Linked DNA regions of Symmachiella dynata. The protein of the gene in region 2 interacts with the protein of the main gene of each other region in a pairwise test. Links are inferred from orthologs where the notes say so. Each region holds a gene or a part of one and is shown on either strand. Other genes may lie near its edges.

The links.
Region 1: the proteins of glmS (region 2) and Mal52_RS16885 interact in binary tests that used the Escherichia coli proteins (3 or more experiments, as listed by UniProt). The link is inferred for Symmachiella dynata from one-to-one orthologs.

What each region holds. Positions count from the first base shown.
Region 1 is NZ_CP036276.1:4,463,038-4,478,151, reverse strand. Bases 3,877-6,862 are described here. They hold Mal52_RS16885 (phosphatase PAP2/dual specificity phosphatase family protein), read right to left. Parts: upstream 6,043-6,862; coding sequence 4,711-6,042; downstream 3,877-4,710. Other genes in these bases: Mal52_RS16880 (CDP-alcohol phosphatidyltransferase family protein), read left to right, coding at 6,175-6,822; Mal52_RS29870 (hypothetical protein), read left to right, coding at 3,877-4,615. Outside these bases: Mal52_RS16905 (CCA tRNA nucleotidyltransferase), read left to right, coding at 231-1,553; Mal52_RS16900 (Gfo/Idh/MocA family protein), read left to right, coding at 1,667-2,776; Mal52_RS29875 (hypothetical protein), read right to left, coding at 2,833-2,997; more of Mal52_RS29870, read left to right, coding at 3,758-3,876; Mal52_RS16875 (bifunctional alpha/beta hydrolase/class I SAM-dependent methyltransferase), read left to right, coding at 6,891-8,681; Mal52_RS16870 (leucine-rich repeat domain-containing protein), read right to left, coding at 8,650-9,579; Mal52_RS16865 (phosphatidate cytidylyltransferase), read left to right, coding at 9,786-10,766; Mal52_RS16860 (lysophospholipid acyltransferase family protein), read left to right, coding at 10,917-11,555; Mal52_RS16855 (WD40 repeat domain-containing protein), read right to left, coding at 11,813-12,739; flagellar biosynthesis protein FlhA, read left to right, coding at 13,003-15,114.
Region 2 is NZ_CP036276.1:644,326-659,359, forward strand. Bases 5,338-8,243 are described here. They hold glmS (glutamine--fructose-6-phosphate transaminase (isomerizing)), read right to left. Parts: upstream 7,769-8,243; coding sequence 5,906-7,768; downstream 5,338-5,905. Other genes in these bases: ispH (4-hydroxy-3-methylbut-2-enyl diphosphate reductase), read right to left, coding at 5,338-5,734; hemW (radical SAM family heme chaperone HemW), read left to right, coding at 7,806-8,243. Also shown: Mal52_RS02415 (PSD1 and planctomycete cytochrome C domain-containing protein), read left to right, coding at 83-3,205; Mal52_RS02420 (hypothetical protein), read left to right, coding at 3,817-4,335; more of ispH, read right to left, coding at 4,793-5,337; more of hemW, read left to right, coding at 8,244-9,137; Mal52_RS02440 (MBL fold metallo-hydrolase), read left to right, coding at 9,260-10,048; Mal52_RS02445 (GNAT family N-acetyltransferase), read right to left, coding at 10,104-10,583; Mal52_RS02450 (hypothetical protein), read left to right, coding at 11,218-12,498; Mal52_RS02455 (hypothetical protein), read right to left, coding at 12,598-13,296; Mal52_RS02460 (hypothetical protein), read right to left, coding at 13,638-14,321; Mal52_RS02465 (DUF2752 domain-containing protein), read right to left, coding at 14,475-15,034. UniProt on the Escherichia coli protein: Catalyzes the first step in hexosamine metabolism, converting fructose-6P into glucosamine-6P using glutamine as a nitrogen source.

The DNA.
Region 1 (15,114 bases), 3.8 Mb from region 2 along the record:
CGTTTCCGCTCGCCGTTTTTTTGTCTTGAAGTCGTTTCAAACCCCTTTAACGCCTCTCGCTGATACATAGGATGTAAGTTCCCGGAACAAACGCAACCGGGTTTTGAAACAGGTTCTTGGCGATGGCAACCTTGAACCGAGTGGCTGCGGCGCGTGTCTCACCGACTGTGGCTTTGCCCGGCCGCGGCTTCGGTCTAAAATGCGAATCAGCCACCCAGAGAGTTGAGACTATGAACAACAGCAATACCCGCCGCGAGTTTGCCCTCTACGTTGCGCGGGAATTGCATGAAGCGGGTTACCAAGCTTTGTGGGCGGGTGGTTGTGTGCGGGATGCGTTATTAAAGCGCGCGCCCACGGATTATGACGTTGCTACTGACGCGCGTCCGGAGGAGGTCCGCAAAGTTTTTGGAAGGCATCGCACGGTCCCCGTGGGCGCTAGTTTCGGTGTGATGCTGGTGACGGCGCCGCGTAGCGAAGACAACGTCGAGGTCGCCACGTTTCGCAAAGAAGGCCCGTATCTCGATGGCCGTCGTCCCGATTCCGTTCAATACTGCACGCCCGAAGAGGACGCCCGCCGACGCGATTTCACCATCAATGGCATGTTCTACGATCCGATCAACGACGAGGTCCTGGATTTTGTTGGTGGGCAGGAGGATCTGAAGTTGGGCATCGTGCGAGCGATTGGCGACGCGCATCATCGCATCACCGAAGACAAATTACGGATGCTCCGCGCGGTGCGGATTGCAGCCACATTGGAATTCACAATCGATCCGTCGACTGCGGCGGCGATTGCGGAAATGGCTACGGAAATCGCAGTCGTCAGCGTCGAACGCATCGCGCACGAATTAGCGCGCATGCTGGTTTGCCCTCGGCGGGTACGGGCGTTGGAGTCGCTGCGCGAATTGGGGCTACTGCGGATGATTTTGCCGGAGATCATCCCGAATCTGAACGAAGTCGATTCCGTCGAGCATTGGGGTAAGACACTGCGGATGCTGGATGAGTTTGAAGTGATGTCGTTTGAGTTGGCCTTTGCTGTCTTGCTGCGGGAGGTCCCCATCCAGCAGTGTAAGGAAGACGATGATTCCGCGGCCCGTGACGCAGCGCGCGCGAAGGTGGTCGAGCAGATTTGCCGCCGTTTGAAACTATCGAACCAGCAAACCGAACGGACCTGTTGGTTGGTCGAGCATAGGCACGCACTTCGCGATGCGCCGCAACTTCCACTGCACGTGCTTAAACGGTTGTTGGTTCAACCGGGCGCGAAAGAAATGCTCATGCTGAACCGGATTGCCGCCGTCGCGACCGAGGCGGATTTGACTGCTGTCGAATTCACAGAACGGTTTTATTCTGAAACGCCCGCTGAGGAACTCAATCCTCACGAATTGATTAACGGCGGCGATTTGATTGCGGCCGGATTGTCGCCGGGGCCGGGATTCAAAGAGATTCTCGATTCAATCCGTGATCGCCAATTGGACGGCGAAATGACTACCCGTGAAGCGGCGCTTACCTTTGTGGATCAAATCGTGAGTGGCAAGACCATCGAAGAGAATTCGTAACGAGCCGCTACCCGGCCAATCCTTGCGAAAGCGGACGAACGTCCTTAAAGTCTAAAGCCAAACGCCCGCTTTGAGCATTCCTAAAGACTACAGCTGAAGGCCTATTTCCTCCCATGCCCGCTCCCATTCGTTTCGGCATCATCGGTGCCGGCGCTGTTTCCGACTACCACCATGTTCCCGGCATCAAGATCGATCCCCGCGCTGAACTGGTGGCGATTTGCGACCCCAATGCCGACTTGATGCAGCAGCGTCAAACCGATTGGGGACCAACGCGGTGTACGACCGATTACAAAGAGTTGGCGGCTGATCCCGATGTCGATGCGGTGATCATTGCCACCCCCAATTTTACGCACAAGGAGATCGCACTGGCTTGTATTGCCGGGGGCAAACATGTGATGTGCGAAAAACCGTTGGGGCTGAATTTCGCCGAATCGTTGGAAATGTATCAGGCCGCTCGCGACCAAGGGGTGCGGCACATGACCGCTTTTACGTATCGCTTTGCGCCATCGATGCGGTATTTGAAGCATCTGGTTGCGACGGGCGCGCTGGGCGTGCCGCGGCATTTTCGCAGCCAACGTTTTTTGGATTTGCCGGAAACGAGTTGGGGCTGGCGACAGTCAAAAAAATTGGCCGGAGCAGGGGATCTGTTTGACATGACGATCCACCGCATTGATTTCGCACAAGATTTGATGGGGCCGATGACAGCGGTCTGCGGTGCGATTGCGCAATATGCGACGCGGGAAAAGACGGCTGATGGACAGGCCTGTCCGCCCTCGGATGTCGACGATTGGTCGGCATTGATCGGTCAATTCTCTGGAGGCGCAGTCGGTGTGTTCGAAGGCAGCACGGTGATGAAGGGCTATCACTTCGGTGGCTTCGGGCGGGAATGGGCCGAGGTGAATGGCAGTGAAGGCTCAGCCGTGTATCAACTCACCGAGCCGAATACAATTTTGCTAGGCAAGGGGGGCGAGTCGCTCGAAAAGGTCGACGTCCCTGCGGAGTTTCTCAAGCCGACCGGCAGCCCGCGTGATCCTAGCGAGGGTGTCCCCGCCACCGTCTTTCGATACGATCTGGTCTACGAACTTGTCTCGGCGATCATCGAACAGCGCGATGCCGTCCCGGGATTCGACGATGGTGCCAGTGCGCAGCGGATCGCAGATGCGGTGTTGGAATCGTACGACAGCCGGAGTTGGGTGACGTTGCCAAGCGGATTGGAGACGTAAGCAGACCGTCAGTCTGGCGGGGGCTGTGGATTGCCCCCCCCATTGAGAAACGCGTTTTACTTTTTCGGTTTTGAGCGTTTTTTCTTCTTCTTGGCGGCGACTTTGGGGGACTTCTTTTTGGGGGTGGTCTTTTTCTTGGCCTTCTTCTTTGCGCCAAAAATCTGGTCGTAATTGTTGGCAAATGCGTCCGTCGATCCGGTGTGTACTGTGTAGCCCGTCATGCTGGTTTCCTCAATGTCCGTGTCGAATTCTTCGCGTATGGCCCGGTTAGGCCGGGCAATTTGGTCATGATACCGGCAGGGAATCTGGCATCAAGTGTCTCGCCGTTTACAGCCTGGAGTTCATTGCACGGGACCGGTTCGGTTATTACGGTTTTGACGACTGTTTCATCTCGTTCAAGGTGTACCGCGCCGTTGGCAATCGATTATTTGCTAAATCTTAAAAAACGGTGTGAATTGTTCGGGGTTTCTACGTTATGACCTATGAACCGGGATAGGACGAGCAAAGCGAACACTCTGTCTACGTTGAGTTGTTTATAGGCGGCAGGAAAATCATAGGTTCGCCAAGTTGTCGTCGATATCGTGAGAAGCCATCTTTTTTCCGTTGTTTCGTTAGCGTTTAGCGAAGTCGTCGGGTGCTTGTGCGGCAATTGCGACTGCATTGGGCAATGCTCGCAATTGCCTTATACCTGGCTGTGATGTGCTGACGCAGCGATTGCAGTCTGAAAAACGTGTATGACAGCCCGCGAATCCCGTTTTTTTGGCTTTGACGAGGGATGAATCTGGGAAAATTGCCCAAGTTCATTGAACTTATTGTTGATCGAGCCGGCGACGGCGCGATACAATTTTGTGTAAGTCTAGGGAAAATAGAGGGGATGGTTGAGTTCCTGCGGTTTCTTTAGCAAAAGTTCTGTGCAGATTTCCGTGCCTTAGTTTCCGGCGAATAACCAAATAGCCGTCGTTCCGTGAAAGGAAATGTTCCATGTTGCCGCGATTCCTTAGCAAGCCGTTTCGGGGACGAACCGCGTTATTGATGACTTGTTTATCAATCGCCGGTGTTGTCACGCTCACAGGGGCGTCGAAATCCCGAGCCATTACCAAATTGACCCTCGATCCGACTGCGGATGTCGTGCCGCTGTTTGATGGGATCGAACAGAAGTCACTGGACGTTTCGTACATTGCCAAAGACTCCAAAGGCGGAAACCTGTTCATCACCAATACGAGCGACAAGCCGTTGACGGTCCAAATGCCGAAGGCATTCGCGGCTGTGCACGTGATGAAACAAATTGGTGGGGCCGGTGGAAATGTCGGTGGCGGTGGAGGCTTCGGCGGACAAGGCGGCGGTGGCGGCCAAGCGGTTGGCGGCGGCGGCGGGTTCGGCGGTGGCGGCGGCGGATTTGGTGGTGGCGGTGGTGGTAACGGATTGTTTTCCGTTCCTGCTGAAAAAACCGCGAAGATCAAAATCAAAACGGTTTGCCTCGAACATGGCAAAGCCGAACCGCGTCCCAAAATGGAATATGAAATCAAACCATTGGAAGAATTCACCAGCAACGGACCGTTGTTGGAATTGGTGGAAAGCTATGGTTCGAGCCGTGGCAACAGCGAATTTGCCGCCGTTCAGGCAGCTGCGTGGCATCTTGCCAACGATATGAGCTGGCAGCAATTGGCGCAAAAGAAGTTTGATCGCATCGGACGTCCGGACACGCCGTACTTCAGCGGTCGTCAACTCCAAGCAGCTCAAGGTTTGGTAACCGTAGCGGTGACCAAGTCCAAGGAACGTGAAGAAGAAAAAGCCAAAGAAGGCGGAGACAGCGTGCGGACCTACAACGACGAAAAGTAGTTGCACGCAATTGGCACAGCACAGATTTCACGGAACTCGAGGAACTCGCCTCTCTTGACAGGGAGGGGAGTTCCTTTTTTTATTGGTCCATCATTTCACGCCCCCAGCTTTGCTGTGTGATAACCACGAATGGCTGCCTCTGCTTCGGGGCGGATCATGATCGTTGGACGTGCCGCACGCAACTGCGCCATGGCCTCATCTGCGTTACGGGCCATGCCGGTATGTAGCAGGTAAGCTCCTACTACGGCGGCGCTACGGGAATAGCCGATCTTGCAGTGCACGTAAACGACTCCGTGCTGCGCCTGAATTTCGATGAACTGAACCGCCGTTTCGAGTTGCTCCTGTGTAGGAGCAGTCAAATCTAAGACTGGTAGGGGCAGGTAATCTAGCCGTTGCAATTCGAGTGGTTCGGAGAATGCAACGGTCAGGTCGACGACAGCGGTGACTCCTGCGCTAATCGCCTCGTCGGCTTCATGGGCCGTCAATCGTCGGCCAATCCAAAGCTGTTCGGTCACGCTGTCCCACGAACGACATTCTTGGCGGTAATGTAACCACGATAGGTATTGCCCGAATAACATCGGCGCCAGGATGAGCCTCGAACTGAATGGCAGTTGCCCGCCGCGCTTGTCAAAAATTCCTGGTCCGATGCCGAAATACCCCGCAGCGATCAATCCTGCCAAAACGGCCGGCCACAATAACCAAAGCCCCCACGAACCGAATCCGATCCCGATAACGGCCAAGGCGAACGCACCGCAGGCATACCGCCGTCCGACAGCCCTGTTCTGCTCGACCGGTAATCGGAACGGCGTCGAACGGACGAGGTAGAAGCAGACTGCGGCTAAAACGAAACCGCCGGCGACATCGACGACATGATGTTGATAAGTCAGCAATGTCGACAGGCCAATCAAACTAAACCAGAAGTTCGAAGCCCAGCGGACCGCCCCGTGGGTGTGCCGCGCGTAATGCACGGCAAGAATCTTTCGAAGCGCGATGTGCAACGACGGGCAAAGGTTGTAGGGTAGGTCGAATTGGCGAAAGTGATTGAACAATTCTCCCAGCATCCCTGAGACCGGTGGACGCTCGACGGCCAATTGCAGTGGGAACAGCAAAAAGCAACCACCTGCTAACAGAATGGCCAGCAAAATTCGCCGAGACAAGATTCGCAGTTCCGCACGATCACGGCAGAGAAACGGAGCGGCTATGAAAAACAGGTCGATCGACATATAGGGAATGATCATCATCGGCACAAATGGAATGATCTGTTCCCAGTCGTAGTACCATGTTCCCACGTCGCTGCGGAGCGACGAGATGTAGTTTGTTGTCATATAAACCAGCATGAACACCAGCGACAACCCAGCGGAGGCGAGTGCCGCTTGTTTCCATAGCGGGGCATCGGATCGATAATGCTTGGTAGATTGGTTGCTCATGATTGCCTTGATGGAATTTGGTGGGGCAAGGTTTGTGAATATTGCGCAGCGGTTTGGACATGCTATAGTGAGCGACTGGGCTGCCCGCCCCTCGTTAGGACGCGGTGAAATGACAAATATCATGGGAAAACTATGCCGAGCATTTACGATTTGAAGCCGCGGTTCCAATCGCTGTTACGACCGATCACACGCGGATTAGCGGCGGCGGGCGTGACGGCCAATCAGGTCACCGTGGCGGCGGCCGTGTTGTCGATTGCAGTTGGGGCTTGTATTGCGATTTACCCGGAACGACGGTGGCCGCTGCTATTGGTACCGCCGTTTTTATTCGTGCGGATGGCGCTCAATGCGGTTGACGGCATGTTGGCTCGCGAACACGGCATGAAATCGCCGCTGGGGGCGATCCTGAATGAATTGGGAGATGTGATCGCCGATGCTGCGCTGTATCTGCCGTTCGCGCTGGTACCAGGCGTGCACCCGGCGTTGGTGGTGCTGGTGGTGATTGAAGGCATTATCAGCGAGATGACCGGCGTGATCGCGGTGCAAATCGGGAGCGAGCGGCGCTATGACGGTCCCTTGGGGAAGAGCGATCGTGCGTTTTTGTTTGGCTTCATTGGCTTGTTGCTCGGCTGTGGTGTGAAGACCGGGCGGTGGTTGGACGGCTTGCTCATCGCCGCGATTGTTCTGCTTATATTGACGATCGTGAACCGCGCCCGTCATGGTTTGGCGGAAGTACGGGCGGCATCGTCTGAAAATGGGGAGAATTCTCCAAATTCCGCGTGATATACGGCTACCTGTCTGCGCCCCTCTCTTAACAGGCAACTTGACCTAGTTTTGAGGGGACAAAGACAATGGCGACTCTGATTGCGGAAATCGAAAACACATCCACGCAACTTCCGGCAACCCGCATTGCGTCGGAACATTGTTTCACGACCAGTGACGGCACTGAGTTGTTTTATCGGGCGTGGGCGCCGCAGGGGAAATCCTCACAAGCGGTGCTGCTGTTTCATCGGGGGCATGAACATTCAGGCCGCTGGCAGGATGTTGTCGACCGCATCGGGATGGAGGAGACTTGGTTTTTTGCCTTCGATGCGCGCGGACATGGTCGTTCGCCGGGCGAACGAGGTTATGCGGAAAGCTTTGGACGCATGGTTCGCGATGCCGATGAATTTGTTCGGCATCTCTCGGTAACGCATGGGATTGCCGTTGCCGACATGGCCGTTGTCGCTCAAAGCGTGGGCGCCGTGTTGGCGGCCGCTTGGGTGCACGATTACGCGCCGCCGATACGGGCGATGGTCCTGGCGACCCCGGCGCTGCGGATTAAGCTCTATGTTCCTGGGGCCATTGCCGGGTTGCGATTATTGCGAAAGGTAAAGCCCAAGTCATTCATTCGCAGTTACGTCAAACCGCGAATGCTGACGCACGATCAAGAGCAAGCACAATTGTATGCCGACGATGAATTGATCACGCCGCAGATCGCCACGAACATTCTGTTGGATGTACACCATACGTCCACACGATTGATCGAAGACGCCGGCGCGATTGTGGCACCGACGTTGTTACTGTCGTCCAGTGCTGACTATGTGGTGGAATCAAAACCACAGCAGCAGTTTTTTGATCGGCTCGGGTCCGCCGTCAAAGAGCGGGAAGTGTATCCGTCGTTTTACCACTCCACATTTTGGGAAAAAGAACGCGACCTGCCGATCGCACGGACGCGGGAATTTATTGAGCGACAATTCGAGGACCCGGCACCGGTCGCGTCCTTATTGGAGGCGGACAAGTCGGGGTATTCCAAATCGATCTGCGACGACTTGGAGCAACCGCTTTCGCTGCTCTCCCCGAAACGGTGGGCGTATGCCCTCCAAAAATTGGGTATGAATACCGGGGGGCGATTGAGTCGCGGGGTGCGTATTGGTTGGCGGACCGGGTTTGATTCTGGCGAATCTTTGGACCATGTCTATCGCAACCGGGCAGAGGGGACGACGTTCATTGGGCGGATGATTGACCGGGCCTATCTGGATTCTCCCGGTTGGCGGGGAATTCGGCAGCGCAAGGTGCATATGCTTGAACTGTTGGATCGGGCCATCGCGCGAACGGCCCAGCGCGGCGAAGCGGTGCGGTTGCTTGATATTGCTGCCGGACCGGGACGGTATGTCTTGGAGGCGATCCAGCGGCACGCGGACGTCGAAATGTCGACCGTATTGTGCGATCGAGACGTTGGCGGTTTGGATTGGGGCCGCGCGTTGGCGAAATCGATGGGCATCACATCGGTCGATTATCGCCAAAGCGACGCGTTTGATGCGGACGCGATCGCTGCACAAACGCCGCGGCCGAATATCGCTGTGGTCAGCGGGCTGTACGAATTGTTTCCCGATAACGGCCCAATTCGCGAGTCACTCCGTGGTCTGGCAGCGGCGATTCCCGCGGGCGGATTGTTGCTGTACACAAATCAGCCGTGGCACCCCCAGCAGGAAATGATTGCCCGCGTGTTACCCAACCGCGACGGCGACCCCTGGGTGATGCGCTGTCGCACGCAGGTGGAGATGGATCAGTTGGTGGCGGCGGCGGGATTTCGCAAGTTGGAGACGCTGGTGGATGATGAGGGGATTTTTAGTGTGTCGATGGCGGTGCGGGAGGGGTGAGTGGGGCACGAGGTGGCGCCTTCCAATAAATTTGACAGCCGGGAAGTGCCTGCTGCAAATCCTTAAATCCAACTTCAGTGACTTGATTGCCATCGAGTCGAAGATATCGAAGCTCGCTCATATGCGTAAGAGCATCCAAACCTTTGTCGGTGATTTGATTATTGTGAAGGAGCAATGACCACATATTTGTCAGTCCGCTCAGTCGTTCTAATCCTGCATCACCGATCCCGGTGTTGTTCAACTGGAGAAAAACGAGCTTCGTTAGCCCTTGGAGGTGGACCAGTCCTGTGTTGCTAACTTCAGTCTCGTCGAGCCACAACTGATGGAGGTCTGTCAACGATTCGAGGTTCTCCAAACCCGCGTCGCCTACTTGAGTATTACTGAGCGATAGGATTCGCAGTTTTTTCATTTCACGAAGGTTTTGCAATCCGCCATCATCAACAAGCGTCTGGCTCAGGTGAAGAGATATCAAATTGTTCAAACTCTTGATGTGGTTCAATCCTGCACTGGTAACTTGCGTGTCGGAAAGTGCGAGTGACTTTAGCCCTGTGAGTTGTTGGAGATTTGCTAAGCCAGCGTCCGTTACCGGAGTGTTATTGAGCGATAGTTCCTCAAGGTATCCTAAGTCTTGGAGTCGATGCATTTCCGCATTATCAAACGCCGTATTGTCGAGCTTGATTGTTACTACTTCTTGGCAGGGACGATTACCAATTTGGATTCCTTCCACGGATCCCCCCAACTGCTCAATTTTGTCGACGGTCAGCGGGTTGCAATAAATATGTCGTCCAATCCACGGACAACCCATAAAGCACGGCGCGCAAACGACAAACAATAAAATGGCAAATAGCAACAACAAACGAATTCGCATGCGTCGGCGTTTTGAGGATTCATCCGTCATGGTGAGCGTCCTGGATTAGGCATTGGGCGATTCACTGGTTGCCGATACTTCTCAGCCTATCCCAATCAATCTTCGCAAACAATCTGATTCTGCTGTCTCCTAAGACATGCAGGCCAAACAGGAAATCGTTACCATGCACGCCTTGAAACAACCCGGACGTCCATGCCGCACATCCTATAGCGGCGAAATGGTAAAGGATTTTCAGGATGCACCTGTTCGATCATCTTACGCCCGAAGTTCGTGTCGCGCTCGGTGGGATTTTGGGGGTCTTGGTCGTCTCTTCGGTGTTGGTCTTTGCCGTTTGCAAATTCCGGCCGCAGCGCGATCACAGCGAATTGGTCAAGCGGACGCGGACGTGGTGGATCATTGCCGGGCTGTTTGGCATTTCGTTGGCGCTGCCGGAATGGGGGTTTCTGTGCTTCCTGGGCTTTGTCAGTTTTCTGGCTCTCAAGGAATATCTGTCGCTGATTCCGACCCGCCGCGCCGATCGCCGCGTGCTGTTTTGGGCCTACTTGAGCATTCCGCTGCAGTTCTATTGGGTGCACCTGTCATGGTACGGGATGTTCATCATCTTCATTCCGGTGTACATGTTTTTATTGATCCCCACCCGGATGGTCTTCACCGGCCGCACCGAGGGATTTTTGTGCTCGGCCGGAGTCGTGCATTGGGGGCTGATGACGACCGTGTTCAGCCTGTCACACGCCGCCTATTTGTTGGTGCTCAAACCGGTCGAAACGGGCCGCGCTGCACCGGCATGGCCGAGCGTGGAAGCGGCGCTCCAACCGGGGCCGGGGTTGTTGATTTTTCTGGTTGTGCTCACGCAGTTAGGCGATGTCGCCCAGTTCGTCTGGGGCAAGTCATTGGGCCGACACAAGATCGCTCCCAACGTCAGCCCCGGCAAAACGGTCGAGGGCTTTTTAGGAGGCGTGGCGACGACGGTCGTGTTGGCCTGGCTGATCGGTCCGCGGTTGACGTTGATGGATGCGAAGTGGTCCTTGCTGGCCGGTCTGTTGATCGGCGTTGCCGGGTTTCTAGGCGACCTCTCCATCTCGGCGATCAAACGCGATCTGGGCGTCAAAGATTCCGGCAGCATTCTTCCCGGCCACGGCGGTATCTTGGATCGGGCAGACAGTTTGACTTACACCGCTCCGTTGTTTTTTCACTTTGTGTATCATCTTTATTTTTGACGACGACATCATCACCACGGAGGCAAAAAAAGGCTTTAGGTTTTAGACCGTAGGCCGTAGGAAATGATCTGATCGTGCAACCCTACAGTCTAGAGTCTACAGCCTACAGTCTAATTCCCGCCGTGGTGTACTTTTCAGCAGCGAAAGCATATGAATCATTTCTTGCGAGCGTTGTTTTTCTTGATTGTGGTGCGGCCGATCATGCTGATTATTTTGGGCATGAACGTGCGGCATGCGGAGCGGTTGCCGCGGTCGGGGCCGGCGGTGATTGTGGCGAATCACAATAGCCATCTCGATGCGTTGGCGTTGATGACATTGTATAGCACGCGGGAGTTGCGGCACGTGCAGCCGGTGGCGGCGGCGGATTACTTTTTTCGTAACCGCTTGCTGAAATGGTTCGCGACCCAGATCATCGGCATCATTCCGCTACAGCGGCAGGTGAAAACAGCACGGCGCGATCCATTGGCGCCGATTAACGAGGCGATTGAGAAGAATCAAATCGTGATTCTGTTTCCCGAAGGGACCCGCGGCGAACCGGAGCAGATCGAGACCTTTAAAACGGGCGTCGCCCACATTTCGAAACGGCACCCGGATGTGGATGTGGTCCCGATTTTCATGCACGGTTTCGGCAAGGCGCTGCCGCGCGGCGAAGCGCTGCTTGTTCCGTTCTTCTGCGATGTGTTCGTGGGAGAGTCGTTTCGCTGGACGGGCGAACGCGGTTCCTTCATGGACGAAATGACGGGCCGCATCGAAGCCCTCGCGGGCGAAATGCCTGCACAAACTTGGTAGCGTCTATCGTGGGGCACAGTAATTTGTGACGCGTTTTGGTTGCTACGAAAAGGTCGCGCGCAGAGACGCGGAGCCGCAAAGAAGGAAAGTGGTGATATTGCCGCGCCGCGTTTGAAGATGCATTGTGAATGCAAGTCTCCCGCCGTACTGCTCGGGAAGGGAATCGGTGTTAATGAATTGATTCTCTTCGCAGGACAACCCTTTGCGGCTTGGCGTCTTTGCGCGCGGCCTTTTTTGGCGCAGATCAATGATCGCCGCTACGCAGGTTTTGGCAAGTCGATTAGGTAGACGTTGCCGTCTTCGGCGGCGATGGCGATTTGTTGGGCGTTGGGGGACCAGGCGGCGCCGTAGGTGGTGCGTCCGGGAAGGTCCGTTTGAAAGTGCAGTTTGCCGTCCGCCGTGTTCCAAATGGCGAGGTTGGCGGCGTAGGTGACCGCCATCAGTTGGCTGCCGTCGCTGTTGTATTGCACGCGATAGATGTCGCCTCGCGCGCCGCTGTAGACTGTTGCCGGTTCGCCCGAATCGACATTCCAGGTGCGTACGACCTTGTCCAGCCCCGCAGCTGCTATGGTTTTTCCGTCGGGATGATACGCGACGGTATAGACCGCATCCTCGGCGCCGGGGAATTGCCGCAGTTCTTTGCCGTCGGCGACATTGTAGAGGCGGACTGTTTTGTCGCCGCCGCCGGTGAGCATGGTTTGGCCGTCCGGGCTGAAAGCGACGCTATAGACCGGGCCGCCTTGTTCGGGCAATGCACGGATTTCTTTGAGCGTGGCGATGTCCCACAGACGCACGGTCTTGTCGGCTGAGGCGGAGGCGAGCGTTTTGCCGTCGGAGCTGAAGGCAACGCTGTAGACCTGCGACGCGTGCCCTTTCAGTTCGCCGGTCGGCTTGAGCGGTGCGTTAGGATCTTCGGGCGGAGCATCGGGGAGCGCCCAGAGTTGGATCGTTTTATCCTGCGAGCCGGAAGCAGCCGTTTTGTCATCGGGCGCTATTGAGACGGCCAGCACCAAATCGGTATGCCCACCGAACGTCTCCAGCGGTTTCAGCGTGGCAGTGTCCCACAGTCGGAGCGTATTGTCAAAACTGCCGCTGAGGAGTTGCGGTTTGGATTTGAGATATTCAACGACATACACCGGAGCGGTGTGGCCGGTGAGTTTTTTGGTGGCGGGGGTATCGGGCATGGTGGGTGTGAACTCTTGAGCGTGGAGGGAAGGGGAACTGGGTAATTTCCCCTTGAATGTCGCGGTGCCGGGGCGGTCTGTCAACTCTTCCCGGGTATCTCAAAACCGTGCTGGGTCGCCTCCTCCTCAGTAAATCCGTCTGGACAGTAATCTCAGTTTTCAGTATCAACCCCCGGCTCTCTTTTTCGCCAACTTTAATCAAATCTTTAAATTTTCTTCGAATTGGATAAATTCTTCCAATTCGACTTTCCCGGGAGGCATGGATGCCAACTGCGGCGTCTCATCGTTTGGAAGTCATGTGGGCTAAGTATCGGGAACTCATCTTCCCGCTGGTCATCTTTGCCTCGATCCTTGTGTTCGTGGTCCCGCTGCCGGCGTGGACGATGGACGTGTTGCTGGCTTGCAACTTGACCGTCGGTGCTGTGGTCTTGCTGACTACGATTTATGCCCGTAAACCGCTCGATTTTAGTGTCTTCCCGGCGTTGCTGTTGGGTACCACGTTGGCGCGGTTGGTGCTCAATGTGGCCTCGACACGGTTGATTTTAACGCGTGGTGCCAGCGATGGTGAGTTTGCCGCCGGAGAGGTGATTGCCTCGTTTCAGCGGTTTGTCGCCGGCGACAGCGTGGCGGTGGGGCTGATCATCTTTATTATTATCGTCGTGATTCAATTCTTGGTGATCACCAAGGGGGCGACGCGGATTAGTGAAGTAGCGGCCCGGTTTGCGTTGGATGGAATGCCGGGTAAGCAGATGGCCATCGATGCCGATCTGAACGCCGGAATTATTAGCGCCGAGCAGGCGAAAGTGCGGCGGGAAGAGATCTCGCAGCAAGCGGACTTCTATGGGGCCATGGATGGTGCCAGTAAGTTTGTCCGTGGTGATGCGATTGCCGGGATTGTGATTACGTTGATCAACTTGGTCGGCGGGATCTACATGGGTATGGTCGAAAACGACATGACATTTCGGGTGGCGATCGAAACCTTTACGAAATTGACGATCGGCGACGGGTTGGTCAGTCAGGTACCGGCGTTCTTGATCTCATTAGCAGCCGGCTTGTTGATTACGCGATCGTCGAGTGACAGTGACCTTTCGGGCGACATGGTGGGGCAAATCTTTAGTTCGCCTCAAGCGATGTGGATTGCTGCCGGGTTTTTGGTGGCATTGTCGTTTACCGGTTTGCCGGGGCCTCCGTTGTTTATCTTGGGGGCTGCGTGTGCCGGTGTGGGTTATTCGCTCACGACAAGTCGTAAACATAAAGCGGTAGCCCAGGTTGCTGCAGATGCGGAAAAAGAAGAGAAGGCACGGCCGGAGCCGAAGCCTGAGGACAACTTGCTGGTTGATCCGATGGAGTTGGAATTGGGCTTTGGTTTGATCCGTTTGGCCGACGTGAATTCGGGCGGCGATTTGCTGGATCGGGTGACGCGGGTGCGGCACAAAGTGGCGCAGGAGTTGGGGATCATTCTGCCGAAGGTGCGGATTCGCGACAATATCCGTCTCGAGCAGCGGCAGTATCAAGTCAAGATCAACGATGTGGCGGTGGCCTGGGGCGATGCGTATCCGGACGGGTTGTTGGCGATCGATACCGGTGCGACCAACGGGACGGTTCCCGGCGTGGAAACCGTTGAGCCGGCGTTTGGGCGTCCGGCGGTCTGGATTGAAAGCGGACAGCGGGAGCGGGCAGAGTTGATGGGTTATAGCGTGATTGAGCCGGCGGCGGTGATTGTCACGCATTTGACTGAAGTTGTCCGCCAGCACAGCGACGAGTTGTTGTCGCGGCAGCAAGTGCATCAATTGATTGATAATTTGAAGGAACGGTCTCCCAAGGTGGTCGAAGAGTTGATTCCTGACCTGTTAAAGACGTCGCAAGTGCATCAAGTGCTGACGAATCTGTTGCGCGAGCAGGTGCCGATTCGCAATTTGGAGGCGATTCTGGAGTCGTTAACGGATTGGGCGGATCGGACGAAGGATACAGGCATTCTGACTGAGTATGTCCGGCACGGGTTGTCGCGGCAGATTTGTCAGCAGTTGCGCGATAAGAATCGCGTATTGCGAGTCATTACGATGGATCCGGCGATCGAGGATCTCGTCGCGGCGGGGATCGAACATGGTGAGCGTGGCACGGTGGTGAAGCTTTCGCCGCAGGTGTCCGAAGCGGTCACGCGTGGAGTGGCTGAGGAGTTGCAGCGTCTGACGGCAGCGGGTCATCAGCCGGTGATTGTGGTCAGCCCACAGATTCGAGCGACGCTCAAGCAGATTACGTCTGCGGTGTTGCCGTCGTTGGCGGTTTTGAGTTTGAACGAAATTACGCGAGATACACAGGTGGAGGCGATCGGTCAGGTTGGCGTGGAAGCTGTTGCGGGTGCCGGCGCAGCATCG
Region 2 (15,034 bases):
GTGAAAACGTTGTAAAGTGAATGCATCGCCAAGTTGTGGGCGGTGGTTGGCAGAGGACCGAAGCGGAGAGAGGGAAACCAGGATGATGCAGAGACTTGCTGGGCTGATCAGTTGGGTCGTGTTGTGCTGCGGCAGTGCAACGCAGGCTGCGGAAATCGATTTTGGCCGTGACGTGCAACCGATTCTGTCGGATAAATGTTACGCCTGCCACGGTCCCGATGCGGAAGAACGCCAAGGGGGCGATCCCGAAGCGGGGGGACTCCGTTTTGATACAAAAAAGGGAGCTTTTGTCGATTTGGGAGGCTATGTTGCCATCGATCCCGGTCAACCGGAATCGAGCGAGTTGGTCACCCGGATCACCACCAAGGATGAAGGTCTGGTGATGCCGCCGGTCGATCATCCCAAGCAACTCACCGACGGGGAAAAGAAAACCTTAACCGAGTGGATTCGCCAAGGTGCCCACTGGAAAAATCATTGGGCCTATACCCCGCCCGTTTCGCATCCAGTCCCCGAAGTGACCGACGCTGCCCCACAAAATTTCATCGACAACTTCATTCTCGCCCGATTGCAAACCGCATCGGTCAAACCCGCGCCGGCGGCCGACAAACGGACGCTGCTGCGGCGGCTCAGTTTTGATCTGACCGGATTGCCCCCCACGGTTGAAGAGATGCAGGCGTTTTTGGCGGACGACTCTGCTGAGGCTTACGAAAAATGTGTCGATCGCCTCTTAGCCTCGCCGCATTACGGCGAACGAATGGCGATGTACTGGTTGGATCTGGTTCGCTATGCCGATTCCGTTGGCTACCACGGTGATCAACCGGTGAGCGTCTCCCCCTATCGCGACTATGTGATCGAGGCCTTCAATGCCAACATGCCCTTCGACCGCTTCACGCGCGAACAATTGGCCGGTGACCTGTTGCCCCATCCCACGCAGGAGCAATTGATCGCCTCGGGATACAACCGGCTCGGCATGATGTCGGCCGAAGGGGGCGTGCAGCCCAAGGAATACCTGGCTAAATATGCCGCCGATCGCGTGCGAACCGCCGCATCGGTCTGGTTGGGCTCGACGCTGGGTTGCGCCGAATGCCACGACCACAAATACGACCCGTTCACCTCCAAAGACTTCTACCGCTTCGCTTCGTTTTTCGCCGACATCAAAGAAAAAGGTCTGTACTCCGGCGGGGCCAAAACGGAGCGCTGGGGACCGCAGGTCGACGTGCCCAATGACCGCTTGCCGGGTTTGCTGAAACCGATTGATCGGCAACTCGCAGAGCTGCAACGCATCATCGAGACACCCACTGAAGAACTGGCAGCAGCGCAAATCGCCTGGGAACAACAACACGCCACTGCTCCGGCTTGGCAGATCGTCATCCCCGCATCCGCTGCAGCGCTGCACGAAACCAAACTCGCCGTGCTTGAGGATCACTCGCTACTGGCCTCGGGGCCGGATTCGGCTCACAACAGCTATACGATTACCGCCAAGGTCCCGCTGAAAAACATCACCGGATTTCGCGTGGAGGTTCTGCCTGACAAATCGCTCCCCAAAAATGGTCCGGGACGCGCGGGGAATGGCAACTTTGTCCTGACCGAATTTCGCGTCTCCCGCGCCATTGAGAACGAGGCAGCGGCGTTACCGATCGAATTGAAAAATGCCTCCGCCACGTTCGAACAGACGATCGGGGCGGGCAAACTGCTGGATAAGAAATGGTCGGCCGCCCATGCCGTCGATGCCGACGCACAAGGCCCCGGTTGGGGGTGGGCGATCTTGCCGGAAGTCGGCCAGGAAAACCACATGGTCGCCGAAACGGCCGAGGTGATTGCCAATGAGGGCGATGCGACCTTCACCTTCGTTCTGGATCAAAACTATGCCTCCGGGGGACATACGCTGGGCCGATTCCGCATCGCCGCCACCACCGCTCCGCAACCGCTCAAAGCGGGCGAACTCGATCCGCTCACCCAAGAGATCCGCGCCATCTTAGCGGTCGCTGCTGAACAGCGCACCGAGGAACAAGCCCGACAACTCGCCGCCTACTACCGCTCGATCGCGCCCGCCTTGGCGGAGACCCGCGAGAAAATTGCCGCCCTCCAAAAACAACGCGAGGAAACCGTTGCCGCCAACACGCGTACCACTTTGGTGACAGTCTCGGTCACGCCGCGAGAAATGCGCGTGCTGTCCCGCGGAAATTGGATGGATGATTCCGGAGAAGTCGTCCAACCGGGCGTCCCGAATTTCCTTCCGCAAATCGATTCTAAGCAGCGCGCGACACGCATCGATTTAGCGAATTGGCTCACTGCTCGTGAAAACCCACTCACAGCGCGGGTCTTCGTCAATCGCTTATGGCAGCGCTATTTTGGCACGGGGATTTCCAAAATCTCGGACGATCTCGGCGCACAGGGCGAACCCCCGGTGCATCCCGAATTGCTGGACAATCTGGCCCTTGAGTTTGTTGAAAGTGGCTGGGATATCAAACACATCATCAAGTTGATCGTGATGTCTCACACTTACCGTCAATCATCGTTGATGCACGACGATTTAGCGGAGGTCGATCCCTACAACCGTTTGTTGGCGCGGCAATCCCGTTTTCGGCTCGATGCAGAAATCATCCGCGACAACGCCTTGGCCGTCAGTGGTCTGTTGGTCGACAAACTGGGCGGCCGCAGCGTGATGCCGTATCAGCCCGAAGGATTGTACCGGCACCTGAATTTCCCCGCGCGGACCTATAAAGTGGACAGCGGCGAAAACCAATATCGACGCGGCGTCTATACGCATTGGCAGCGGCAATTTTTGCATCCGGCGATGAAGGCCTTTGATGCTCCGGCGCGCGAAGAGTGCACCGCACAGCGACCCCGCTCCAACACCCCGCTGGGCGCACTGGTGCTGCTCAACGATCCCTCCTACGTCGAAGCCGCCCGCGCATTCGCCGCTCAAGTGATCAGGCAGGGCGGAACGAAAACAACCGACCGGCTCCACTGGATGATGCAACACGCCCTGTCACGCAACGCCGACGAACAAGAGATCACCGTGCTAACCGATTTGTTACAGGCACAGCGCGCCGCATACACCGCAAACCCGGCCGCCGCTGAAAAACTAATCCACACCGGCCAGTCCCAACCCCCCAAAGACATCCCCGCCCCAGACCTCGCCGCCTGGACCGCCGTCACACGCACGGTGTTCAACCTACACGAGTTTATTACGCGGAATTGATAACGTGGATGGTAACATCACCGGAGCGCCGCGAATTATGCCTAAGGTGGAGTAGACAAATGAGCTTTGCGAAATGAATTTTTTTTTCACCTTTGCGTTTGTAGCATACGGTGGTTGGTTGTTGTACATGTCTGTCAGATTACTTCTGGCTCAGATGCCAACAAGCGGCCTTTTGTTCCTGGCGAGTTCGCTGCTTGCATTTACTGCGAGCTTTTGCCTCATAAAACGGAAGTGGCGAATTTTTTTTGTGGTTTTTTTACTATTTTACACCGTCTTAGATTTGTCGGCGGTTTTATTTCATCGCGAAGCAATGAGGGGCGGATTCCAGTTTTAAGCACAACACCGCTCGTAAATGTTCACACGAAACGTGGCAGCGATAGCTCTGCTGTCGGGGCGGACAAAGCCCGCAAGAAGCCGCAGTCTCCGCGCTGGTTGGTAAGAGAGGCTACCGTGGTACGGACTGCCGAAATTGTGGCGTCTTGTGCCATCGGCACACGGATGGTACTGGTGGATGAATCATGGCACGAGAGATAAATCTCTCCGGTAAGAGTTAGGATTTGTGATTACCCAGTCGAGGACCCCAACTATCCAGCGGAAATATGGTGTGCAACATGCAAAAAATGTTGAAAATGATAATAGGAAGCAGCAGTTTTGCTTTCTGCATTGCAGTGATCCACGGTGCTAATGTTGGAAAACCAAATCAAGTGGAGAAGCCCAAGCCGATCGTCACAAATGTTTTATTTTCAGACGTGAAGAGTGGGAAGACAAAAATTGTCGGTAGGCTCGGCATACCCATCGGAGATGTTGCAGTCATCTCAGGAAAGTGGAAGATCGACTCAACTGTAAGAGCTAAAATATCTACAGGAGCGGACTTCGTAGTTGATACTGTTAATGGTCAAAAACTGTCGGCCGATATAATTTTTCGGCATGTTGATATTTCCAAATTTACAATTGCTAAAGAGGTGCATGAGAAAAATGGGCTAATCCAAACACTACTTGTGTACGAATCTATTACGTTTGAAGGAATTCCAGATGCTGTGTTTGATCGGCATGGAGTGCCAAAAATGCAGGCAGATCGAGCGACTGGGTACTATTGCACATTAAACATCGTTCGCGTCGAGAAGAATTGATGTTCATGCGAATCAGGTCGCTATAGGGACGAGGAAAGAGGGCATTCTTGATTTCGGGTAGCAATCGGGGCGGGCAAGGCCCGCAAGAATCCACAGTTGACGCGCTGGTTAGTTAGTGAAGCCAAACTGGCATGGACTGCCGAAATGGTGGCTTCTTGTGCCTGCGGCACACGGATTGCCGACGGCAATCCGTGCCACCCATTTGGATGAGGCTAACCGTTCCGCCGCTTGCAACTCCCGCAGCAATCGTAGGGTGCGTCGCGACGCACCTTTCTCGCACAGGGCGTTTGAGGTCCCAGCTCAACAAAAACTCACGTGAGTCGCATGTGTCAGCGTGCTGGATTGATCGCTACAGGAGAAAACGTTTGCATTGCGAATTGCGTTGGGCGAATCGCTGGTCCTACGTGGAAAGGTGCGTCATGACGCACCCTACGGTCTAAGGGTCGCCCTACATCGCTCAACGCTCCGCCGCTTGCAACACCCGCAGTTCCTTCGGCAATTGGAACTGCACGTTTTCTTCACGGATCGTCATCACTTCGACCGTTGCATCATAATCCGCCACCAAGCGGTCGATGCATTGTTCGACGACGACTTCCGGAGCACTGGCGCCGGCGGTGATTAGTACTGTCTCGCTGCCGGTGAACCAGGAGGGGGCGATTTCGTCGGCGCCGTCGATCAAATGCGACGGCTTGCCCATTCCGGCGGCGATCTCTGCCAGTCGTTTGCTGTTGGAACTGTTTTGACTTCCCAGCACCAACACGACATCGGTTTGCGGAGCCAGTGTGGCGACCGCCTCCTGCCGGTTGGTTGTCGCGTAACAGATGTCCTCTTTGGGGGGCGACTCGATGTGCGGAAAGCGTTCCCGCAGGCGCTCGATCACCGTATTCGCCTCCGACACACTGAGGGTCGTTTGTGTGAGGTAGGCGATTTTGCTTCCGGGTGGGAATTCCAGTTGGTCGACATCTTCAGCGGTTTCTACCAGTGTAATCGATTCGGGAGCTTCTCCCATTGTGCCGATCACTTCGTCGTGCCCTTCGTGGCCGATCAGCACAATGTTGTAATGTTGCTTGGCAAAACGGACCGCTTCGAGGTGTACTTTGGTCACCAGCGGGCAGGTGGCGTCGATTGTCCGCAGATTGCGACTGGATGCGTGTTCCCGCAACTCCGGCGAGACGCCGTGCGCGCTATACAACAAAAACGCCCCGTGCGGGACTTCGTCCAGGTCGTTGACGAAGGTCACGCCCTGTGCGGTGAAATTTTCGACGACGTATTTGTTGTGCACAATTTCGTGATAGACATAAATTTCGGGCCCGCAGATGCGGATCGCCTCGTCCAGACACTCAATCGCCATATTGACGCCCGCACAAAATCCGCGCGGGTTGGCCAGCAAGATTTTCATCGATTCTCCGCCCACAATCTCTACGTATTTATAATGTCCATGCCTCAGCCCCAGTACTGCGGGATGGTGAGAACCGCAGCACATCGCATGTCATAACATGCCAATGCCTATGATAACTCAGCGATGCGCGATTGGGGAAGTGGCGAAATGGATTGGGGCAAGAAACCCGTATTACTCCACCGTCACGCTCTTGGCCAGATTCCGTGGGCGGTCAACATTGCAGCCTCGCAGGATTGCGATGTGATAGGCCAGTAATTGGAGCGGAATCGAGGTGACAATCGGTTGCAGATACTCTTCGACATCCGGCACGAAGATCACGTCGTCCGCTGCTGCGGAGATTTCCTTGTCCCCTTCGCACGCAATGGCAATCACCGGTCCCTTGCGGGCTTTGACCTCTTCGAGGTTGCTCATCACCTTGGGGTACATCGTCCCGTGTGGAACCACAAACACGCTCGGAGTGACTTCGTCAACCAATGCGATCGGCCCATGCTTCATTTCGGCCGCTGGATAGCCTTCGGCATGGATGTAGCTGATTTCCTTCAGTTTCAGTGCGCCTTCCAAGGCCACCGGGAAATTGTATAGCCGGCCCAGGTACAAGAAATTGTTACGGTCGAAATACTTCGTGGCGATTTTCGCGACAGCCTCGTTGCAGGCGAGTGTTTTTTCGACCAGTTGCGGCAATTGTCGCATCTGTTTGATCAAACGTTGCCCGGCGGGAAACGACAGATGCCGCATGCGTCCCAGATAGAGGGCCAACAACATCATTGATGTGACTTGTGAAGTGAACGCCTTGGTCGAGGCGACACCGATTTCCGGACCCGCATGCAGATAGATTCCACCGTCCGCTTCGCGGGCGATCGTTGAGCCGACGACGTTGCAAATCGCCATCGTCGCATGCCCTTTGCGGCGGCTTTCTCGCAGCGCCGCCAACGTATCGGCCGTCTCGCCGCTTTGTGTGATGGCGAACGTCATCGTGCGGTCGGTCATGGGAGGGTTGCGATAACGAAACTCGCTGGCATATTCGACCTCCACCGGGATCCGGGCGAATTCTTCAATCAGGTATTCTCCGACCAACGCCGCATGCCAACTCGTTCCACAGGCGGTTAAGACAATCCGATCGACGTGCCGCAAATCCTGTACGTCGACGTTCAGTCCCCCGAACTTCGCGCTGGCAGCATCATCGTCGATCCGTCCCCGCAAGCAGTTCTCCAGTGATTGCGGTTGCTCAAAGATCTCCTTGAGCATGTAGGTATCGAAATCCCCCAAATCGATATTCCCGGCGACATGATCCAAGGTTTGAATCGAGGGTGCCCGTTGCCCGGAGTCACGATGAATAATTTCCATGCCCTCGGGGCTGAGGAACGCCCATTCGTGATCGTCGAGATAGACGACTTCGTCGGTATGTCCGACCAGCGGACTGGAATCGCTGGCCAGGAAGTATTCGTTGTGTCCAATGCCGATCACCAGCGGACTACCGGCTCGGATCGCCACCAGCAATTCCGGATGATCGCGAAAAATGATCGCCAGTCCGTAGGTCCCTTTGAGTTGTTTCAATGACATTTCGAGCGTGCGTTGAATCGTCGCGCGATCCTGGGGATCGTCCCCCATGCGAATGCATTCATCCAGATGATGCGCGATGAGATGGGCGACCACTTCGCTGTCGGTCGTGGTTTTGAACACATATCCGCGAACTTGCAACGATTCCCGTAGCGACGCATAGTTCTCGATCACGCCGTTGTGCACCAACACCACCTCGCCATTGCCGCCGACATGCGGATGCGAATTGGTGTCGGTTGTTTCGCCGTGTGTTGCCCAGCGGGTATGGCCGATCCCCAGGCTGCCCTGAATCGGTTCCTCGTCGAGCAATTTGACCAGTTCGCCCACGCGTCCGGCGCGTTTGCGGATGTTGATACCTTCGCCATTGCGAACGGCGATTCCCGCGCTGTCATAACCGCGGTATTCGAGCCGATGCAGCCCTTCGACCAGTAACGCGGAAGCCGGTTTTCCACCCACATACCCCACGATTCCACACATACTTCGCGCTCCGTTCGTAGCCGGACGGTACGATGCCTTGTCTGCGTTGAGCATCGGCCGTCTTGGGATTGGTCGCCCGTCTGAAAAAAACTCCGCCGCACAAGCTGCGGCGCGGCGGAAACTACCAGAAAACCGCACTTTTGGTCAATTGCGGTCCGCCGCGATTGCCGAACTTGCCGGCGCCGTCTATTTTAACGCTGTTGGTCCAGCTCTTTGCCATTGGTATTTTCCCATGAACCCGGTTTTTGCCCCGCCACAAGCGATTTATATCCACGTGCCGTTTTGCGCGCATCGCTGTGGATATTGCGACTTCACGCTCGTCGCCGGCAAGGATCACCTGATCGACAACTATCTCCGCGCGCTGGAAATGGAGTTGTCCCGGGTTGAAGATTCTCCCGAGATCAGCACGCTGTTTTTCGGCGGCGGCACCCCGACGCACCTGCCCCCGGCAGATCTCAAGCGGCTAATGGAGATCGTGCTGAGCAAATATCGCTTGGCCGCTGGCTGCGAATTCAGCGTCGAAGCCAATCCGGCCGGTCTGAGCGAGGAAAAAATCGCCATCTTGGCCGACGCGGGTGTGAATCGCGTCAGTCTGGGAATTCAATCGTTTGATGCGGAGATCCTTTCGCTGCTGGAACGGGATCATCGACAGGAGGAAATCGACCAAGCGCTGCAGTGGCTTCGCCGTCGGATCGATAACATTGCCCTGGATTTGATCTTCGCAGTCCCCGGGCAATCGCTCGCACTTTGGGAGTCGACCCTCGAAACGGCTGTCGCCCATCACCCGCAGCATCTTTCGACGTATGGACTGACGTTTGAAAAAGGGACCGCCTTTTGGACCCGCCGTGAAAAATCGCAACTCACGCCGGCCAGCTCGGAACTGGAACGGGAGATGTACGCCCTGGCCCTCGATAAACTCCCCGCCGCTGGTTACGAGCACTATGAAATCTCCAATTTCGCTCAGCCCGGTTTTCGCTGCCGGCACAACGAAGTCTATTGGACTGGACAGTCCTACGACGCCTTCGGACCGGGAGCAGCCCGCTATCTCGACGGCCGTCGCTCGATCAATCACCGCAGCGTCACCACCTGGTTAAAGCGGACGTTGGCCGGCGAATCCCCGATCGGAGAGACGGAAATGCTCACTCCCGAAGACCGGGCCCGGGAGTCCATCGCCCTCGGCCTACGCCGCCGCGCGGGGATCGATTTGGCTGAATTCCACGTGCAGACCGGCTACAACCTACTCGATTTGGCCGGTGACGCCGTTGACAGTCTCACGGCCCAAGGTTGGCTGGAGCGTGATGAGCGGACGATTCGGCTGACGCACGAAGGCTTGTTTTTCGCCGATCAGGTGGCGGGGGAGTTTTTGTGAAGCGTTGGACCTGAGAATTCAGCATCCTGAACCAACAACTTGCCACATCGGCAGCCCAGCCTTAGAATGCAACGCGGAATTCCCCTATCAGACGATCACTTCAGTCGTAATCCGAGGCCCGCATGCTGCAGCGACGCGAATATTTTCCCAATGTCATCGAAATGAACTACCAGGCCCGCCAGCGGTTGGGGTGCTGTGTTTATTTGATTTTTGATCAGTCTGAGTGGATGTTGATCGATATCGGTTACGAAGACACCGTCCCCGAAATTGTCGAATTGATTCGCCAGATGGATTTTCCGTTGGCCAATTGCAAATATCTGGTGCTGACCCACCCCGATGTCGACCATGCTCAGGGCGCCCGCAAATTCTGCGAACTGGTCGGCGACACTCAAATTGTCGCGCATCCAGGGGCTGTGAAACCGTTGGCCGATGCGGACCGGATTCGCACGTTTGCCGAAATCTCCGCTCAGGGGATCTCACTCGATATCCAGCCGATCCAAGTTGATCGACAAGTCGATGAGGGGGATATCCTGGAAGTGGGAGACATCAAAATTGAGGTCTGGCACACGCCGGGACATACCGACAGCCAGTTGGCGTTCCGTTGGAACGACCTGCTGTTTTCCGGCGACAACATCTTTCGCGATGGGGGTGTCGGTGCCATCGACGCTCATCACGGTTCCGATATTCCGGCGTTTATCAAATCGCTACAGCGCATCAAGGACTCGGACGCGAAGTGGTTGCTCCCCAGTCACGGGCCGGCGTTTCGCAAGGATGACGCTACATTGCAACAGGCGATCGACCGCTTGGATGCCTATCAACACCTGTCCGATTTCGGCACGTGCGCCATCGATTGGCCGCTGCTGGACGAATGGGAAGAAGAGTTGATCGCCGGGGACAAACCACAGCGGTAGCCGACTGTTGAATTCGACCGGGTGAATTCGACTAGGCGAACGGGCGCCGACCGGTCTATTGCGGCGTTGATTTGTCCGCCTCGAACAATGCTTCCATCACATGATAACCCGGCATTCTCATGCCCAGTTTGTGATAGGTCTGTTGCGCCCGGTCATTCTCTCGCTCAACATAGAGCCGCAGGCCCACGACATCTTTGTTCGCGGCCGCTAAGTTGTAAACATGCTCATACAGCGCGCGGAATACACCGCAGCCTCGGTGCGCAGGGACAACATAAACGCTTTGTAGCCACCAGATTTCTCCGTTGCGCCAATCACTCCACTCCCGTGTGTGCATCACTTGCCCTACGACGCGGTCATCAATCACGGCGACAAAGTATTGCGCTTTGTGCTCATCCAACAACGCCGCCCGAACGCCCGGTTCCAGCGCTTCTGGCGATAACTGTTTCCCCTCTGTCTCGGCTGCTAGGGCGGAATTGGCGGCGGCAATGACGGGCCAATCCTCGAGTACCCCTTTTCGGATATGTATCGAAGTCATCGTGCGTGTCCGGTTTGATTCGCGTTTGGCTGTCTCGATCATGAGGCATCAGTAGAACGCAATCCGGGGCCCAAATCGAGGCTGAGGGAGGATTTCGGCTCCACAATCACCAGCAGTGGGCTGCCACGCATCGAAGATCGTCTATGCGACTTGAGCAGGAAGGGGATTTTACCGGTATTGCGGCACACTCCGCCTTGTGGGGTGGTGGCGGATTCAATTTTGAGAAATCAGGGGGACTTGGCGGGATTCCATGTCAGAACATATCTCACAAATGGCGATACTAGGGCATATGGGAATTACAAGAAGAATTTACCGCTCACCTAGTTCTTTCCGTTTGACAAGCTCGAATTCATGATTTCCCTCGTCGTAGGAGGGGAATCGCCTAATGACGGCCGGATGGCTGCTGCGAAATCGCTGGATCGGTGTTATCTCCAGATCCAGTCATGGGGACCGGCAACAGACTCCCAAACCGAGCTCAACGACTTTTGTTGAGCCAGGCGACTGTGGAGCGGACCGGTTGCGATAGCCAACGGTGGCTAAGGCGAGCACAAATTCAACTTGAATCCACAATCCAGACATAAATCCGTATCTGAGGGAGCGAACCTTGGACAACTCTGATATCAGGAATCTTGACGTGAAAAATCATTCCGAATCTTCAATGTTTGAACTTAGCAAGCCGTATTGGGTTATGATGTTTGCCGGGCTCGCCGTGGCAATGATCGGATTGCATTATCTGGTTTCGAAGCCGCTCGAGCGCCAACTCGCGATGATGCAAGGAGAAATCGACCAAGTGCATCGCCAGATGGAAGACTTGGTCGATATGCGTAGCAGTGTCAAAAATACCAACACGTTGCTCAGCGGACTGCAGGCGCAACGGCAGCAACTTGCCGATGCACAAAGCGCGTTGGTGAAAGTTCGCCAATTGCGGGCCGAAGTCGCCGCCGAAGCCCGTCAAGCGAATATCTCCTTGACTCAGTTGCGGGAGATCAACGACCTGCAAGCGATGTTGTTGGACAATCAGGAAATGACCGAGTCGGCGCGTCGTGCTCTGACCGGCATGGCCGAAATTCAAAACCAACTCGTCGAAGAATATATCTCGACTCCGACCGCGCAAGAAACGCTGCAAGAATTGATCACGCTGAGCCAAACGGCACAGGATCAAGCAGTCAATATGCAGGAAGCCGAGAAGTCGATGGACGCCATGGTCAACGTCAAAACGCAGCTTGTCGCCCAAGCCGACGACCTGCCTAAGGCGCACAGCAACTTGACGCAACTGATCAACCTCAAGGATCGGATTCGTGAAGATGCCTCGGACTTGGCCCAAGCCCAAGCCGCCGCCGATGGCGTGATCGAACTCAAGGGGAAAATCGAGTCGCAGGCCGGTGATACCGCCAATGCCACAACCATCGTCGACGAACTGTTTGCCTTGCGGGATTATCTGTCCGCCGGTGAACGCGACGTGGTCGCTGCCCGGACCAACCTCGACACACTGTTGACGATGAAAGATTCGCTCAACAGCCAGAATGAAACGTTGGCCGACGCCGTGCAGACTCTGGAAATTCTGGTCGACTTCCAAGAAGAATTCGAAGGACGCGTCGCCAGCTTGGGAGCCATGCGGCAGGGACTGACCGAAATGATGATGATGGAAACCAGCATCGGCCGCCTGACACGGGCACTGCAACCGCTGGCTGAACTGGGCAACCTCCGCCGATTGGGCAATGCGGAACTTCGCGACGCGGCTCGCGTGGTCTTGGAGAAACGCAATGCCCGAATCGGAATGAAATCGGACACGGTGACCAGCGAATCGACTTCGACCGAAGCTGTCGAGGCGGACTCCACGGAGTTGGCGCCGGTTCCGTTTCCGCTGAGTGAAGAAGAAGAAATCGACTTCAAGAAAGTCCTCGACATCGAATGATTTTTGTGGTCAAAATCAGTGATGTCCAATAGTAACGGCGGGAAGCATCTGCAGAAGTGCTTCCCGCCGTTTTTTATTCTTTGTGCGACGGAGAAGACGTTAGTCGACGACGCCGTGCGCGATTTCGTCGCCGGCGTAGTGTTCGTAGAACAATTGGCCGATCTCTTCGCTCAATCGGGACAAGTACAGGGCTTTGAACCGGTCGCGTTTGATTTCATGTGCGGGTTTAGGAGCACGGATGGGATAGACGGAGACGATTTCCTTGGTGAAGATCTCCTCGCCGTCGCCATCATTCATGTCAAACACTTTGACCATTGCTGTCGTGCGTCCGCGATACAGTTCCATCGAGCCTTCTTCCCACAGGCTGTATTCCTGCATGTCGATGTAGACGACCCAATCCGCCTCGAGAGCATGGCCGACTTCCGCCGGGGAATCCCAGTCGTCGTTTTGGTCCAACCAATTCTGCACGGCGGCCGGGGCGATGACCTTCATGCCGTGGCTGTTCAGCCGCATGGCAACATGCTGGGCTAACTCGTCGTCAACGTCCTCGGTATCGAATTTGAGTTCCTTGGGAGCATAGCAGACGACGGCGATGCGTTTGTCGTCTTCTTTGAGCGACGTCTTGGTTTGAATGTCAAACGGCGGTTCAATGGAAGGGGGACCGCCGATGAGATAGCCCAGAAGGACGACCGCCTTACAGCCGGTGCAAGTGGATGCCAAAAGCATCGCACAGAGCAACAGCTTCAGCATCTGTCGGCGGGGCTGATCCTGCATTGTGTGGTGGTTATCAATTCTCATATCCGCGATCCCTCGCCGGTAGTTTTTTAAGACGATACGAACGGCCGGTGCTTTTTCCAATCGCACCTTGAGTCTCCCAATCATGCAATCGGAGAGACCTGACGACTCAATGCTTTGTGTTAACTGCCGAGACAAACTTTAAAAATCTACGTTCAATAATCTTCCTTGGCGGTGAAGGAAGTCGCTGCAATGGTCTGTTCCCCAAATATGCCGAATGCATAGTCACGGCTGGATTCGGGGATTGTGTGTCACGAGCTTTGTCGGTGCAAGACCAACTTTTCAGGCTGCTGGAAAGCACGGGGTGAGCCGTTGCGCCTGTTTTTTTGTTGCCTTCGGTTGGTTTAGTCAAACGTCTCTTCTGGACGGTGTTCGTAAAACAGCCGCGCGATTTGCGTGCTCAGCTGATCGACGTATCGTTTGCGAAATGCATGTTTGCTGATTCGATCGGCCATTTCGGGGTACTGTCGCGGATAGACGGAATCGATGGTGTTGCTGAAAATCCGTGAATCAAATTCGTTGTTTTCGTAGACCGAAACCTCGATCTGCGAACGTCCGCGATACAAGCCCGGACTGTCTTTTTCCAGATAGCTAAATTCGTGAACATCTACGAGGACTAAAAAATCCGCATCGGTGAATTTTTCAAACAGTTCCTCGGGGCTGCCCCAGTCGCCGCCGTTATCGTCGATCCACGTTGCAACTTTATGGCTGTCGATGACTTGGATGTCGTGTTGCTTAAATCGTCGGCTGACTTCTGCCTGCAATTCTTGGTCGAGCGCTGCGGCTTCGCTGTCACTTCCCATGGGGGCTTCGCAAATCACAACTGCTTTGACGCCTTTTTCTCCCAGCGATTTTTTCGAGAATTCCTCGAATGCGGCGGGGATTTTCGGTCGTCCCATGAGCATCACACCCGTTTCGACCATCAGCGAACAACCGACCATTGTCGAGACGCTGCCGCAGAGTAGAAGCAAGGTGAGCCAACCCAACGGATGGGGGCGTCGCTTGAGTGAGAGATTTGTAATCGACATTTCGCGCTCCATCGCAGCTGCCGTTCTATTCTTTGTTCACCGCCGACGGACAATGGCCGGGTTGCCGAATTACGTATCGCGAATCTTTAGGGATTCGTCGACAGCATTGATTGATCGGTCAATCCGTTGACCAATGGTGGTGAATTGAGAATTCTAAAAAATTTGCCGACACCAATTGACGACGGCGACTAAGGAAATGCCGCCGACCACAATCAGTGTGAAATTTGTGGGTTGGTGAACCCGCCACAGTCGCCCTTTGAGAGCGCTGATCCAGCACCAGGGGATTTGTATCAAACAGGTGATTGCCAGTAACAATCCAGCGATATTCGCCCGAGCCGACGCGGCAATTTGCCCGCGTATAAAATGGGAGAAACTCGTGGTCATTCCGCAACTAGGACAAGGGATGTCGAACAAGACTTGAAACGTACAAGGTGGAAAACCGAGGCTTTGATGCGTGCCGAAACCTCGCGGATCGGGACGCATGCTGGCAGCCAAGGCAAATCCCGCACACAGAAACAGACTCCACAGAACCAGCAAAACGCGTATGCCGGTGCCGATAGGATGTCCGCTGGAGAGGGGTGTTTTGATAAGTGATTGAGAGGAGCGGGTTAAATACTCGTTTCCGGTCGTCGCTGCAAGAGCGCTTTGCGAGCTCTCCGCAGGATCGGCCGTATTCCGGTGATCATCCGGCAACTGCTGACTGCTCGAGCTCT